DNA from 3 places in the Blautia sp. OF03-13 genome. Region 2 is predicted to be linked to each of the others. Evidence: a T-box and tRNA genes for the amino acid it is inferred to sense, from the RefSeq annotation. Region 2 holds a T-box; the other regions hold tRNA genes.
What was found. A T-box is a leader RNA that pairs with one kind of tRNA and senses whether it is charged. The one in region 2 lies ahead of DXA55_RS10820 (proline--tRNA ligase), so its partner is inferred to be a tRNA-Pro.

Region 1: it has a tRNA-Pro gene. The T-box ahead of DXA55_RS10820 (proline--tRNA ligase) is inferred to sense a tRNA for this amino acid. The anticodon was not compared.
Region 3: it has a tRNA-Pro gene. The T-box ahead of DXA55_RS10820 (proline--tRNA ligase) is inferred to sense a tRNA for this amino acid. The anticodon was not compared.

The regions. Positions count from the first base shown of each region.
Region 1 covers NZ_QTVR01000002.1:102,592-106,928, reverse strand. Annotated here, with positions in the region: gene DXA55_RS01810 (extracellular solute-binding protein) at 87-548, opposite strand; gene DXA55_RS01805 (substrate-binding domain-containing protein) at 849-1,814, opposite strand; tRNA gene DXA55_RS01800 (tRNA-Pro) at 1,972-2,045, opposite strand; gene DXA55_RS01795 (sporulation initiation factor Spo0A C-terminal domain-containing protein) at 2,311-2,667, shown strand; gene ilvC (ketol-acid reductoisomerase) at 2,825-3,844, opposite strand; gene ilvN (acetolactate synthase small subunit) at 4,003-4,337, opposite strand, start outside.
Region 2 covers NZ_QTVR01000012.1:72,048-76,384, forward strand. Annotated here, with positions in the region: gene DXA55_RS10805 (Cof-type HAD-IIB family hydrolase) at 1-136, opposite strand, end outside; gene DXA55_RS10810 (alpha/beta hydrolase) at 468-1,298, shown strand; gene DXA55_RS10815 (hypothetical protein) at 1,319-1,591, shown strand; T-box leader at 1,671-1,973, shown strand; gene DXA55_RS10820 (proline--tRNA ligase) at 2,154-3,857, shown strand; gene DXA55_RS10825 (NUDIX hydrolase) at 3,932-4,337, shown strand, end outside.
Region 3 covers NZ_QTVR01000003.1:193,037-197,373, forward strand. Annotated here, with positions in the region: gene DXA55_RS03520 (RsmF rRNA methyltransferase first C-terminal domain-containing protein) at 1-619, shown strand, start outside; gene DXA55_RS03525 (PcsB-like coiled-coil domain-containing protein) at 810-2,102, shown strand; tRNA gene DXA55_RS03530 (tRNA-Pro) at 2,339-2,412, shown strand; gene DXA55_RS03535 (HAD hydrolase family protein) at 2,512-3,099, shown strand; gene DXA55_RS18050 (HAD family hydrolase) at 3,084-3,296, shown strand; gene DXA55_RS03540 (response regulator) at 3,807-4,337, shown strand, end outside.

The DNA.
Region 1 (4,337 bases), on a different contig from region 2:
GTCAAGCGCAAAACGCAGGATTCCGTAAAAATACACCCGCCGGAAAGGAGGCTCCGGCGGGTACTCTAACGCATGATTTCGTTGTTTTATTTGTTGTACTCTTCCAGGTATTTCTGGTAATCCTCTACCTGTTTTCCGTGGATTTCCTTGAGCTCATCCAGCTCATCCAGTGTAGTCGGAACAGCCAGTCCTAAGTTGTCCAGCCAGTCTTTCCGGATCCACAGAGTCTCACATGCCGGCTCTGCAACGTCGCCCGGGATACGGTAAATTCCGTTGTCTCCGGATGCATAGAACATAACGCCAGGATCTACGCTGTTGTAGTAGTCAACCATGTTGGTGTATTTCTTCATATACTGAGAAACATCCACCAGAAGGCCTGCGTCTACCCATTTCGTATAGTCAGCTTCCATGTTCCACCACCAGATGATGTCCGGTCGCTGTGTCTCATCGCCCATCAGAAGGGAAATTTTGGATGTTGCATCCGACCAGCCCGGCAGTGCGATGATATCGATATCCAGGTTGCAGCGGTCCTCCGTCCATTCCTGCATTTCGCTCTCTCCCTTCCTTCCGGCGATATAATGCATTATTTTGCACTATTATTTTTTAATGTGTGATATTAACGAGGTTTTTATTCTTGCGTTTTTGTCATTTTTGTTCAGTTTAGCTTTCCTTAAATGCACCATTTTGCATTATTAATTAGTGTTTTTCTACATGGCATTTATGCACGAATTTGAATCATCGCAAAAAGGGAGCCGGAAACGCCCCGGCAGACGGTTTTTCTTCTCGTCCGCCGGGGCGTCCCTGGCTTTCTTTCTTTGTTCACTTTTTCCTGTTTTTTCTATTTCTTTCTATCCCTGGCGCTTGCACGAGGAACGGCGCACCACAACCTCCCCCGAAACGAGAATCCGTTCTTTCGGCGCTTCCGGGTGCTCCTCCCGCCATAAAAATTCATGCACCATACGGCGGCCAAGCCACTTCGTATCGACATGAACGGTTGAGAAGAACGGATACAGCATCCGGTCCTCATCATCATCAAATCCGGTCAGTGCCACATCCTCCGGCACGCGCACGCCGATTTTCCGGAAGGATTCTGTCAATCTTTTGGCGATCATATCGTTGCCGCAGACAATCGCTTCCGGCAGTGTATCGTAGCTCGCCACAATCTTGTCAAAATTTTCCGGGTAATAAAAATGATCGCTCTCCATATTGGGGCGCACAAGCTCCTCATCGAGCGGAATGCCCGCCTGTTCCATCGCTGCAAGGAAACCGACATACCGGTCATGCATCGACTCATACGTGCTGCTGTGCTCACTTAGGAAACCGATCCGCGTCATGCCCTGCCCGATCAGATGGGACGTCAGAAGACTCACCGGCTGCACACCGTCCACACGCACGATATCGCCCATCGGCCGCTGTTCGATGCCGCAGTAATGGTCGAGCTGAAAGATGCGGTAACCCAGATTTACCAGTTTCTGCATATATTCCGGCGGCAGCATTTTAATGCAGAAGATCGCATCGATATTTTCATTCAGGCCGAGCGGCAGAATGCCGTTCTCCTCCTCCCGCTCCGTCACGACCGCAACGCGCGTCTGACAGTTATTGAGGCTCGCCTCCTCGGAGATGCCGCTCACGACACGGTCCCAATAAACAGCGGCATCCCGCGTACGCAGAACCATAATATTGTAATGCTTCTCCTGCGGTGCCCGAACTTCTTCCACATATACATTTTCGCCCAGATAGCCATTTCTTTTCGCCATCCGAAGAACTCTCTCCCGCGTCACCGGAGCTACCTTCGGATCATCCTTTAATGCCATGCAACCGTATTCCGGGACAGTCCCAGCTCCTTTGCCATACTCTGTATCGTTACTTTCCCCATAACTTCCTCCCTGTTTTTTCTGCGCAATTCATTTTTCTTCCGCACACGTCTTTGTCCGTAAGAAAAAAAGTGCCGTAAAACGACACTCTTACCGATCGGGGCAACAGGATTTGAACCTGCGACCTCACGGCCCCCAGCCGTGCGCGCTACCAAGCTACGCCATACCCCGTAATCATGTTTTCATTATACCAGCGAACTTCTGAAAAATCAATGTTATTTTTCCCTCTCCCGTTTCATTACATTTATTTCTTTATTTCGTGTCATATTCTCTTTTATTTTACTATATTGTCACTTTTTCTTTCTGAATATGTAATTTTTCGACGTTTTCCACGTATCATAAGTGAAAGGGGAAAATCGTATGCCATACAAACTTTCACCTCTGGCATGCCCGTCTGCAAAGACTATGTAAAAACTGAATAAAAGGAGACATCGTAATGGAAACTGAAATTTACTTTCTACTACACTCTTTAGGAATTGGTGCAAAATACCGCGGATTTCGCTATCTCGCCTATGGTATCGCTTTATGCATGGAAGACGAAGATTATCTCCTTCGGGTCAGCAAAACGCTGTACCCAAAGATCGCGCAAACGTTTCAGGTATCGTCCTCCTGCGTCGAACGAGACATCCGCACCGCTATTTCCGTCTGCTGGACCCGCGGAAACCGTGATCTGCTCTTTTCGCTTTCTGTGCATCCGGTTCTGACAAAACCGACCAATTCCGAATTTTTTGATATTTTAAGTTCTTATATCAAATACTACCGTGCTTTTCCTGCCTGTCGTCAGGAGGCATAAAAAAACGAATACAGAAAAGATAACACTTCCGCGCCCTATCATATTGGGGGATATGCATGGCGCGGAAGTGTTTTTTCTATGATAAAACGATAGAACGAAAAAAGGAGACTGCCCGCAAAGGCAGCCTCCCGATATGGATCATTTGACAGCAAACCGATTAGTTGTTGATCAGTTTGTCCTCGTTGCTCCAGCTGTACAGTTTTCTGACTTCTTCTCCGACTTTCTCTGACGGATGCTCTGCAGCTTTTCTTCTCATTGCACGGAAGTGAGCCTGTCCGCCTGCTGGGGACATATCCAGAAGGAAGTCTTTTGCGAAAGTACCATCCTGGATATCGGAAAGGATCTTCTTCATGGTCTTCTTGGTTTCTTCTGTGATGATCTTCGGTCCGGTGATGTAATCGCCGTACTCGGCTGTGTTGGAGATGGAGTATCTCATTCCGGAGAATCCCGACTGATAGATCAGGTCTACGATCAGTTTCATCTCATGGATGCACTCGAAGTATGCGTTTCTTGGGTCGTATCCAGCCTCGCACAGAGTCTCAAATCCAGCCTGCATCAGGGCGCATACACCGCCGCAGAGAACTGCCTGCTCACCGAACAGGTCTGTTTCGGTCTCAGTTCTGAAGGTTGTCTCCAGAAGACCAGCTCTTGCTCCGCCGATTCCAAGGCCGTAAGCCAGTGCTCTGTCCAGAGCTTTTCCGGTGTAATCCTGCTCAACAGCAACCAGGCAAGGAGTTCCTTTGCCAGCCTGATACTCGCTTCTTACTGTGTGGCCAGGTGCTTTCGGAGCGATCATAGCTACATCTACGTTCTTCGGAGGTACGATCTGTCCGAAGTGGATAGCGAAACCATGAGCGAACATCAGCATGTTGCCCTCTTCCAGGTTTGGCTCGATATCTTTTTTGTACATTGCAGCCTGTTTTTCATCGTTGATCAGGATCATGATGATATCAGCCTGTTTTGCAGCCTCAGCAGCGGTGTATACTTTGAATCCCTGTGCCTCTGCTTTTGCCCAGGATTTGCTGCCTTCATAAAGTCCAATAATAACATCACAGCCGGAATCTTTCAGGTTCAGTGCATGAGCATGTCCCTGGCTTCCGTAGCCGATAATTGCGATTTTTTTGCCTTCCAGTAAAGAGAGATTACAATCTTCCTGATAAAAAAGTCTTGCTGCCATTTTATTTTCCTCCATAATATATAGAATGTCTTGACCGGCGGCAGGTCGGTCAATTTATACAGCGAAAAGCATTTCTGCCTTTTGCTGTTTGTCAGGGAAATGAACTTTTCTATACAAAAATTTCATTCCTCTAGCAAACGTATGTAATGTGATCTGCGTTAATCGAGGTAACGCACATCGTGGGCTCCTCTGGAGAGTCCTGTCACTCCTGTTCTGGCCAGTTCCAGGATTTCGTATCCCTGTACCAGATTCAGGAACCCTTCGAGCTTTGACTGGTTTCCGGTCAGCTCTACAATCAGGCTTTCCTGTCCCACATCCACGATTCTTCCACGGAAGACATCGGAGATGGCGATGACATTGCGGCGTTCATTTTCATTCACACGGATTTTGACCAGCATCAGCTCTCGTCTGACACTCTCGTCCGGCTTCAGCTCTTTGATATCCCGCACATCGACAAGTTTTGCCAGCTGTTTTTTGATCTGCTCCAGAATCA
Region 2 (4,337 bases):
GGCGGCCGGAACAGACAACAAAATGGATGCCCTGGTCGACAAGCCTGGAAACAACAGTCATATATTCCGGGTCGATCAGAAGTGTGCCGTCTTTGACGAGCGTTCCATCGACATCGGTTGCAATCAACTTTATCATAATAGAAAATCTCCTTATCTTGTCACAGAAAAAATTCAAACTATAGCAAGACCAGAAAATAACGCAAAAAAGACAGTGCTGCAGGGCGCGAATTACAAGGAACGGATTTGAAGGCGTACCGGGGTACGACGAAAATCCGTGACGCAGTAATTCACGTTCTGCAGTGCTGAATTTTTTGCATTATTTTCTGGGATTGCTATAAACATGATTATATCGTGAATTGCTTCGGGGTGCAAGCCGGAACCGGAGGAACGCAAAACTCCACGTTGACGAAATGCGGAAATAAGGCGTAAAATAAAGAAAAATATATATCCACAGGGGGATTTTTATTATGGCATTTATTCAGGTAAGCTTCATGTCAAAAACTTTAATGCGCACCGTACCGCTGCAGGTTATTCTGCCGGTCGACAAATTTACCTTTGGGCAGCCGGAGCGCGAGGAAAAACCGTTTAAAACGCTGTATTTGCTGCATGGCATTTTTGGGAATGAGACAGACTGGGTTCATGGAACCAGAATCCAAAGATGGGCAGAGGAGAAAAACCTTGCCGTTGTCATGCCGGCCGGCGAGAATGCGTTTTATGTGGATCAGCCGTCCATCGGTGCCATGCACGGACAGTTTATCGGAGAAGAACTGGTTGAGATTACAAGAAAAATGTTTCCGCTGTCCAGAAAAAGAGAAGACACCTTTATCGGAGGCCTTTCCATGGGTGGTTTTGGCGCACTCAGAAATGGCCTGAAATATCACGATACCTTCGGGGCTGTGATCTGCCTGTCCGGTGCACTTCATGTGCTGGAAAATCCGGAAGAGAGCAGAGCGGACAGCTTTGCACATGAAGAAGGTTATTTCGGAAATCTGGTCGAAGCAGCAAAGAGTGACAAAAACCCGGCTGTTCTTATCGAGCAGTTAAAGGAAGCACGGAAAAAAGATCCGTCTGTCAATGTGCCGACCGTATTCCAGGCGTGCGGAACAGAGGACGGACTTCTGGAAGTAAACCGTCTCTACCATAAACGGATGGAAGAGAGCGGCATGGACATTGTCTACTATGAGAGCAAGGGTGGCCATGAATGGGATTTCTGGGATGAGTGGATCAAAAAGGCACTGGACTGGCTGCCACTTGAGGAAAAGACGGAAGGTCTGAACAGCGGAAACGTAAATGTTTAAAGGAAAAAGGGAGACAGGCAATGCCAGAAACGAGAAATGACGAATTGTACCGTGCGTTAAAACACAACGGTTACCCGGACGACTTCTGCCGGGAAATTGCATACCGCCAGATGAACACCGATTTTACCGCCACGCGGATGCTCGGCTATCTCTACCGCGTCACAAGCCCGCGCGCCGAGGACGTTGTCGATGAGATGCTGGCTATCCTGAGTGACCGCAAAGCATGGATTGAGAAAAAACAGTCTGAGGAAGCCCAGGCGGCAATCAGCAGAATGTATCGGGAAGGCCTGTAACCTGGGCGGGCGTTTATGCAGAAAAAGCAGAAGGAACGGGCTTGCATTCTTTTCCGGTTTCTGCTACAATCAGTGCAGTGAAAAAGCGACGAAAAGAAACAGTAGCGACAGAGCGCATTCAGAGAGAAAGCGGCAGGTGAAAGCTTTTTGCAGAATCTATCGTGAACCGGTCTTGGAGCTGTGCACCGAAGAGAAGAAAATCCATCAGGAAAAATTTATTTCGTAGGCTGCACCGGGATCTCCCGTTACAGAGAAGGTACAGAGAGCAGAGATCACGCGTATTACAAAATACAAAAATCGTGGGGTACAAATGCTTTGTGTCAGAGTGCAGGAGTTTTCCTGAATTTAGGTGGTACCGCGGATAAAAAAATTCGCCCTAAACTGCAGCTTGCGGTTTAGGGCTTTTTTCTGTTTGAAAACGAAGCATCTAACTCGTTACTTCAGTGATGAGTTAGATGCGTAAAATGTTGTATAAAAGCTTAAAATCGGACAGGCTGGAATGTTCTCGCGTCTGGAAGATTTCAGATGTTGAAAACCCAAAGAATAAGGAGGAAATCAGAAAATGAAACTTGAAAAATTAGTAGGAGAGCGCTTCAAAGAAAGACCTGCTGACTGTGTCATCGACAGCCATGCTATTATGGTAAAAGGCGGATACATCAAATATATGGCAAACGGAATCTATTCTTCCTATCTGCCGCTGCGCCGCATTGTGCGCAAAATCGAGCAGATCCTGCGCGAGGAGATGGACAAAATCGACGGCCAGGAGGTGCAGTTTCCGGTTGTCATGCCTGCTTCTCTGTGGGATGAGTCCGGCCGTTACGATAGCATCGGCGATGAGCTGCTGCGCTTCACCGACCGCAACAATGCCAAAATGGTACTCGGCATGACCCACGAGGAGGCAGCCGTACACCTTGTACGCGAGTATGCACAGAGCTACACCAAATATCCGTTTATGATCTATCAGATCCAGACAAAATTCCGTGATGAGGCCCGTCCGAGAGCCGGACTGATCCGTGTGCGTGAGTTTACGATGAAGGATGCTTACTCCTTCCATACCAGCCAGGAAGATCTGGAGCAGTATTACGAGAAATGCCACGCAGCATACGAGCGCATCTTCGAGCGTGTCGGCGTGCCGGAGGTGGTATCTGTCAAATCCGATTCCGGTATGATGGGCGGCAACATCTCCCATGAGTTCATGCTTCTGACTCCGGTCGGAGAGGATTCCATCGTTCTGTGTGATTCCTGCGATTACAGAGCCAACATGGAGGCAGCTGAGAATATTTCCGACATCGCAAGAGACGCAGAATCCGCTGCACTCGAAAAGGTTTATACACCGAACGTCCACACCATTGAAGACGTCTGCAATTTCTTCGGAGACGAGACAAAGAACTCCTGCAAAGCCGTTGTTTATCAGCAGAATGTCGATGATAAATACGTTGTCCTTTTCATCCGCGGCGATCTCGAAGTCAACGAGACGAAGCTGGTCAACTTCCTCGGCGAGCAGGTTCACGCAGCCGTGATCACCGAAGAATGCGGACTGAACGCAGGCTATATCGGACCGGTGAACCTGAAGGTGAACGGAGATGCCGTTGTTCTCTATGATAAATCCCTCGAGGGAAGAAACAACCTTTCCTGCGGAGCCAACGAGGCAGAGCATCATTACAAAGGACTCGACATGGAGCGCGACGTTCCGAATGCCGAGTATCACGATTTTGCAAAAATCCAGGAGGGCGGCATCTGCCCGAAATGCGGCAAAAAGACCGTGAAGATCTCCAGAGGTATCGAGGTCGGAAATATCTTCCAGCTTGGAACCAAATATACAAAATCCATGAATATGACCTATGTCGATGCAAATGGCGAGAGCAAGACCCCGATCATGGGATGCTACGGTATCGGTGTCGGCCGTCTGGCAGCATCGGTCTGCGAGGCACATCACGATGAGTACGGCCCGATCTGGCCGAAAGCTATCGCTCCGTGGCAGGTACACCTCTGTGCAGTCCGCGTCGATGACGAGGAAGTCAGAGCATATGCGGACAAGTTGTACGAGGATCTGCAGAACGCAGGCATCGAAGTGATCTACGACGACAGAAGCGTCAGAGCCGGCGTAATGTTTGCCGATGCCGACCTGCTCGGCATTCCGCTGCGCATCATCGTAAGCCCGAAAAACATGAAACAGGGCGTTGTCGAGGTTGCATCCCGCGATAAGACTCTGAAAACACAAATTCCGCTGGAAAATGTAATGGAAGAGATTAAACAGTATCTGTAATGATTCAGAACCATGCGACAGGGAAGAAAAATCGCGATGGGGCTCGGAAGAAGTTCGACAGGAGAAAACACGATATGGAACTCTGGGATATCTATGATGAAAATAAACAGCCGACCGGCCGTACGATGAGACGGAATGACTGGCATATGAAGCCGGGCGAGTTTCACCTGACCGTACTCGGCGTAATCGCAAGACCGGATGGGACCTTTCTTATCACAAAACGTGTCATGACGAAAGCCTGGGCACCGGGCTGGTGGGAGGTTTCCGGCGGCGCGGCACAGGCAGGAGAGAGCTCCTGGGAGGCCGTGCGCCGTGAGGTCAGAGAGGAAACCGGACTCGATGTGAGCAAGGCTGACGGCGGTTATCTCTTTACCTACCGGCGCATCAACCCGGATGAGGGAGACAATTACTTTGTCGATGTTTATCGCTTCGTGATGGATATCAAAGACGAAGATCTTCATCTTCAGGAGGAAGAAACAG
Region 3 (4,337 bases), on a different contig from region 2:
AAACGGCGATCCGGAGATCGAAAAGACCGTGCGCATCTGGCCGCATAAAATGAACGGCGAGGGCCATTACCTTGCCCTGTTCCGCAAAAAAGGCGAAGCCATTCCTTATGAGACAGAAGAAAAACCGATCGAAAAGAAAAACAAAAAACAGAAAAACCGGAAAAAAGACCGCGGAACGGAAGCACCGGGTCCGTCGAAAGCAGAAAAACAGATCCTTTCCGATTTCCTGTCCCGGATGACAGCACCGATCCCGGTGGAGGAACTGGAAGTCCGTGCCGGAAAAGTATACCATTCCCCGTCCCTGCCGGATGGCGTGCGGAATCTTCATTTCCTGCGGAACGGTCTGTATCTCGGTGAACTGAAAAAAGACCGTTTCGAGCCGTCACAGCCGTTTGCCGTGACACTCTCCGCGGACAAGTTCAAAGATTACATGAATTTAAAGGCAGATGACGAGCGTACCGAAAAATATCTCCACGGTGAGACAATTTCCGTAGAGCCGGGAGAGACCGCATCGCCGTCGGGCTGGAAGCTGGTCTGCGTCGATGGATTCGGCCTTGGATGGGGCAAACTGGTCAATGGAACCTTGAAAAATAAGTACCCTGTTGGATGGAGAAAGTAGAAAAATCATGCCAGTTTTTGCAGGAAAAACGTCGAAATATTACAAAGTTATTAACAGAAATTAAAAAAGACTTTCATTTCAGACATACTTGTGTTATAATGGCAAAGTACGGCGGGAAAAAAGGCCCATTTTCCGCAGTAACTTGGAGTGACAATCAGCAACAGAACGTAATAAGTATGAGGTGTACGACATGAAAAAAAAGAAATTATTCAGCCTGGTTTTGGCCACAGTGCTTACGGCAGCAACCGTTCTGCCATGCTATGGTGCCAGTACAAAGGAGAAAATTTCAAATGCTCAGGCAGAACAGGCTGCCGCACAGTCTCAGCTTGACAGCATACAGAGCAGGATTGACGAACTCAATTCCAAAAAGGGACAATCAGAAGAATATCTTTCCGAACTGAACCAGCAGCTGGACGATCTGCAGAACCGTCTGCAGGAGCTTCAGGATCAGTATGATGCGAAGCAGAACGAACTGGTACAGATTCAGGCAGATCTGGAAGATGCAAAAGCAAAAGAAGAAGAGCAGTACGAAGCGATGAAGCTCCGTATCCAGTATATGTATGAAAATTCTTCCGGAAACGGATACATGGCAATGCTCTTTTCTTCCAAAAGCATTTCAGAGCTGATCAGCCGGGCAGAATACATACAGAAAATTTCCGATTTCGACCGCGATCTTATGCAGGAGTATGAAGACACGGTAGACCAGGTAAAAGAAAAAGAAACACAGGTGCAGGAAGAGCAGGCAGCGATCGTAGAACTGCAGCAGCAGAGCAGCGATCAGCAGGAAGCCATCCAGGAGCTGTACGCAGCAGCTTATCAGGAACTCCGTACCTACTCCGCAGAGCTGGACGATGCAAAATCCAGCGAGAGTGCACTGGTAGATGAAATCAACAGCAAAGCAGATGCAATCAACGACCTGATCCGTCAGGCGAAAGAAGAGGAGATTGCAGCGCAGAAGAAAGCAGAAGAGGAAGCAGCCGCCGCACAGCAGGCTGCCGCAGAAGCTGAGGCAGAGGCCGCCAGAAAACAGGCAGCCGAGGCCGAGGCCGCAAGAGTCGCAGCCGCAGAAGCAGCAAATGCCGCAGCGAAAGCAGATACCGATACAAGCAGCAGCTCCGGAAGCAGTTCTTCGGACAGCAGCGCATCCTCCACGACAACGGGGAGTCCATCCGCGTCAGATACTTCCAGCAGCTCCTCCAGCGGAACATACCTTGGAAGATTTAAACTGACAGGATATTGCTCCTGTTCCATCTGTACCGGACAGTGGTCCGGCGGATCCACCGCGAGCGGAACCACACCGACCGCCGGCAGAACGATTGCCATGGGCGGTGTACCATTTGGCACAAAACTGATGATCAACGGCCAGGTTTACACGGTAGAAGACCGCGGAACCGCTTACGGCCACGTAGACATCTTCTGCAGCAGCCATTCCGAGGCGCTGAGCTTCGGCGTGCAGTATGCAGATGTATATCAGCTGAGCTGAGAAACAAAGATAAGAGATATGCCGGAACAGAACTTCCGGCATATCTCTTTTTTTGACTTTCTCAGAAACTGTCATTCTAAAAGAACACCAAAAAGGCCGCAAACCCGTGTGAAATGTACCTTTTGAAGCAATAATAAAAAAAATTAAAAAAATTTCAAAAAAGGTGTTGACATTCCTATAGACATCATATATAATAGCTATTGTTGACGGACGAGAGTTCAGAAAACAAATAAAATCGAAGCGTGGCTCAGTTTGGTAGAGCGCTGCGTTCGGGACGCAGAGGTCGTGGGTTCGAATCCCGTCGCTTCGACTGGAATGAAAATGCCGAAAGCCTTGACAATCAAGAGCTTCGGCATTTTTTCGTATGTCAGAAAGAGAACAGGAAACAGTACACGAGGAGGAAATTTTTGTGAAAGCATTATTTTTTGATATTGATGGAACGTTACTGAGTGAGATTACAAAAGAAATTCCGCAGAGCGCGCTCGATGCATTGAAAAAGACAGCGGAAAAAGGAAATCTTACGTTTATTAATACCGGCCGCACCTGGTCGGAGCTGCCCGAGGAGCTGAAAAAGCTTCCGTTTTCCGGATTTCTGTGCGGCTGCGGGACCTATCTGCGCCGGGACGGCGAAATCCTGATGCATCAGACGATTCCGAAAAAGCGCTGTGAGGAAATCCCGGTTATTTTAAAGGAGTGCAGGATCGGCATGATTCTGGAGGGAACGGATAATGTTTATTTTTCGTCGGAGGTATCCCGTTTTCGGGAGGTCGAGCAGACCCGTGCCTATTTCGCTGCTGTCGGAATCGGACTCGCGGAGACAGCGGAGACAAAAGGAATCATTTACGATAAATTTTGTATCGTAACCGATGCACAGTCTGATATAGAACGTATGTACCGTGAATTTGAGCAGGAGTTTGATATCATGGACCGCGCGGCGGTGTATACGAAATCGTTCCGCACGGCTGCAGCAAAGGAACAGCTGTGGACTATGCGCTGAAACAGTTTCAGCTGGAGAAAGAAGATGCATACGTATTTGGCGACAGCAGCAACGACCTTACCATGTTCCGGTGCGGCGCACACACCATTGCGCTTGGAAAACATGATGAGATTCTGGATCCGTACACAGAGTACGTAACCGATACCGTCGAGCGGGACGGCGTGGCAAAGGCGATGGAGCATTACGGATTGATCTGACAGAAAAAAAGAAAGCGAAGGGGCGCATTTGAAAAGAAATTTTCAGGTGCGCCCCTTTGGTTGCAATTTTCTGAAAAAGGAAACAAGAAAAGCAGCGTCTGAAAAGGTATGTGCATTGCAAAGTAAAAAATTTCATGGTAATATAAAAATGAGTTTTTATGTATATTTGTAATGATACCAGGAGGTGAGCGTTCAGAAGTTCCATGGAAACAGAAAAAAATCAGATAAATAAAAAAAGCCTCAGATACCGTTTTACAGCAGGAACGATCGGAGTAAGTGTCTGGCAGCAGGAATGAATGCTCACTTGGCAAAGCCTATAAAAATTGAAAACATAAAGAGAATTTTGTATGAATATTGTGTGTAGTGGCTGCAACTTCTCAAATCCGTATACCTGTTTTTCACGTTTTGTAGGATATTATAACGTAAATGTAAAACTGGCAGGGACAGGTTCTCTGTATACAGATAAAAGCAGGATAATGAAGTATAAAACAGAGAGAGGATTTTTATAAAATGGAAAAGTATGAAGACAAAATATATTCTTTAGGTGAGGCTGTAACGGGACAGACACAGGCTATGTCACAGGCCGTACAGAAAACACTGGAAAATAATGGCGGGGTAGGTATAATGACAGGATCTTATGACCAAAACCTGTCTATTTTGTCTGTGAATAATCTGCTGTTGCATAGTACAGGATATACATTCGATACTTTCATGGAACAGACAAAAGGCTCATTGAGAAACTTCTTTTATGACGAGGAAGATAGACAGGAGCGAGACCATTTTTTGCAGCTTCACGGAACAGGGGAAGCACAGATCCTTACAGCAGACGGTACAGTGAAAAATGTACGGCTTTGTAAAGAGGATGCGACAGATGAGGCGGGCAGACAGATCTGGGTTATGTCCGTACAGGTCAACTGGGATCATGTAAATTTGACACTGCTCAATGAGGCTATCTGTTCCGGCTTCTGGTATTTTGACTGTGACGAAAACAGTGAGATTGTGAATGCAAACTGGAGTCATGAATTCCGAAAAATGCTTGTC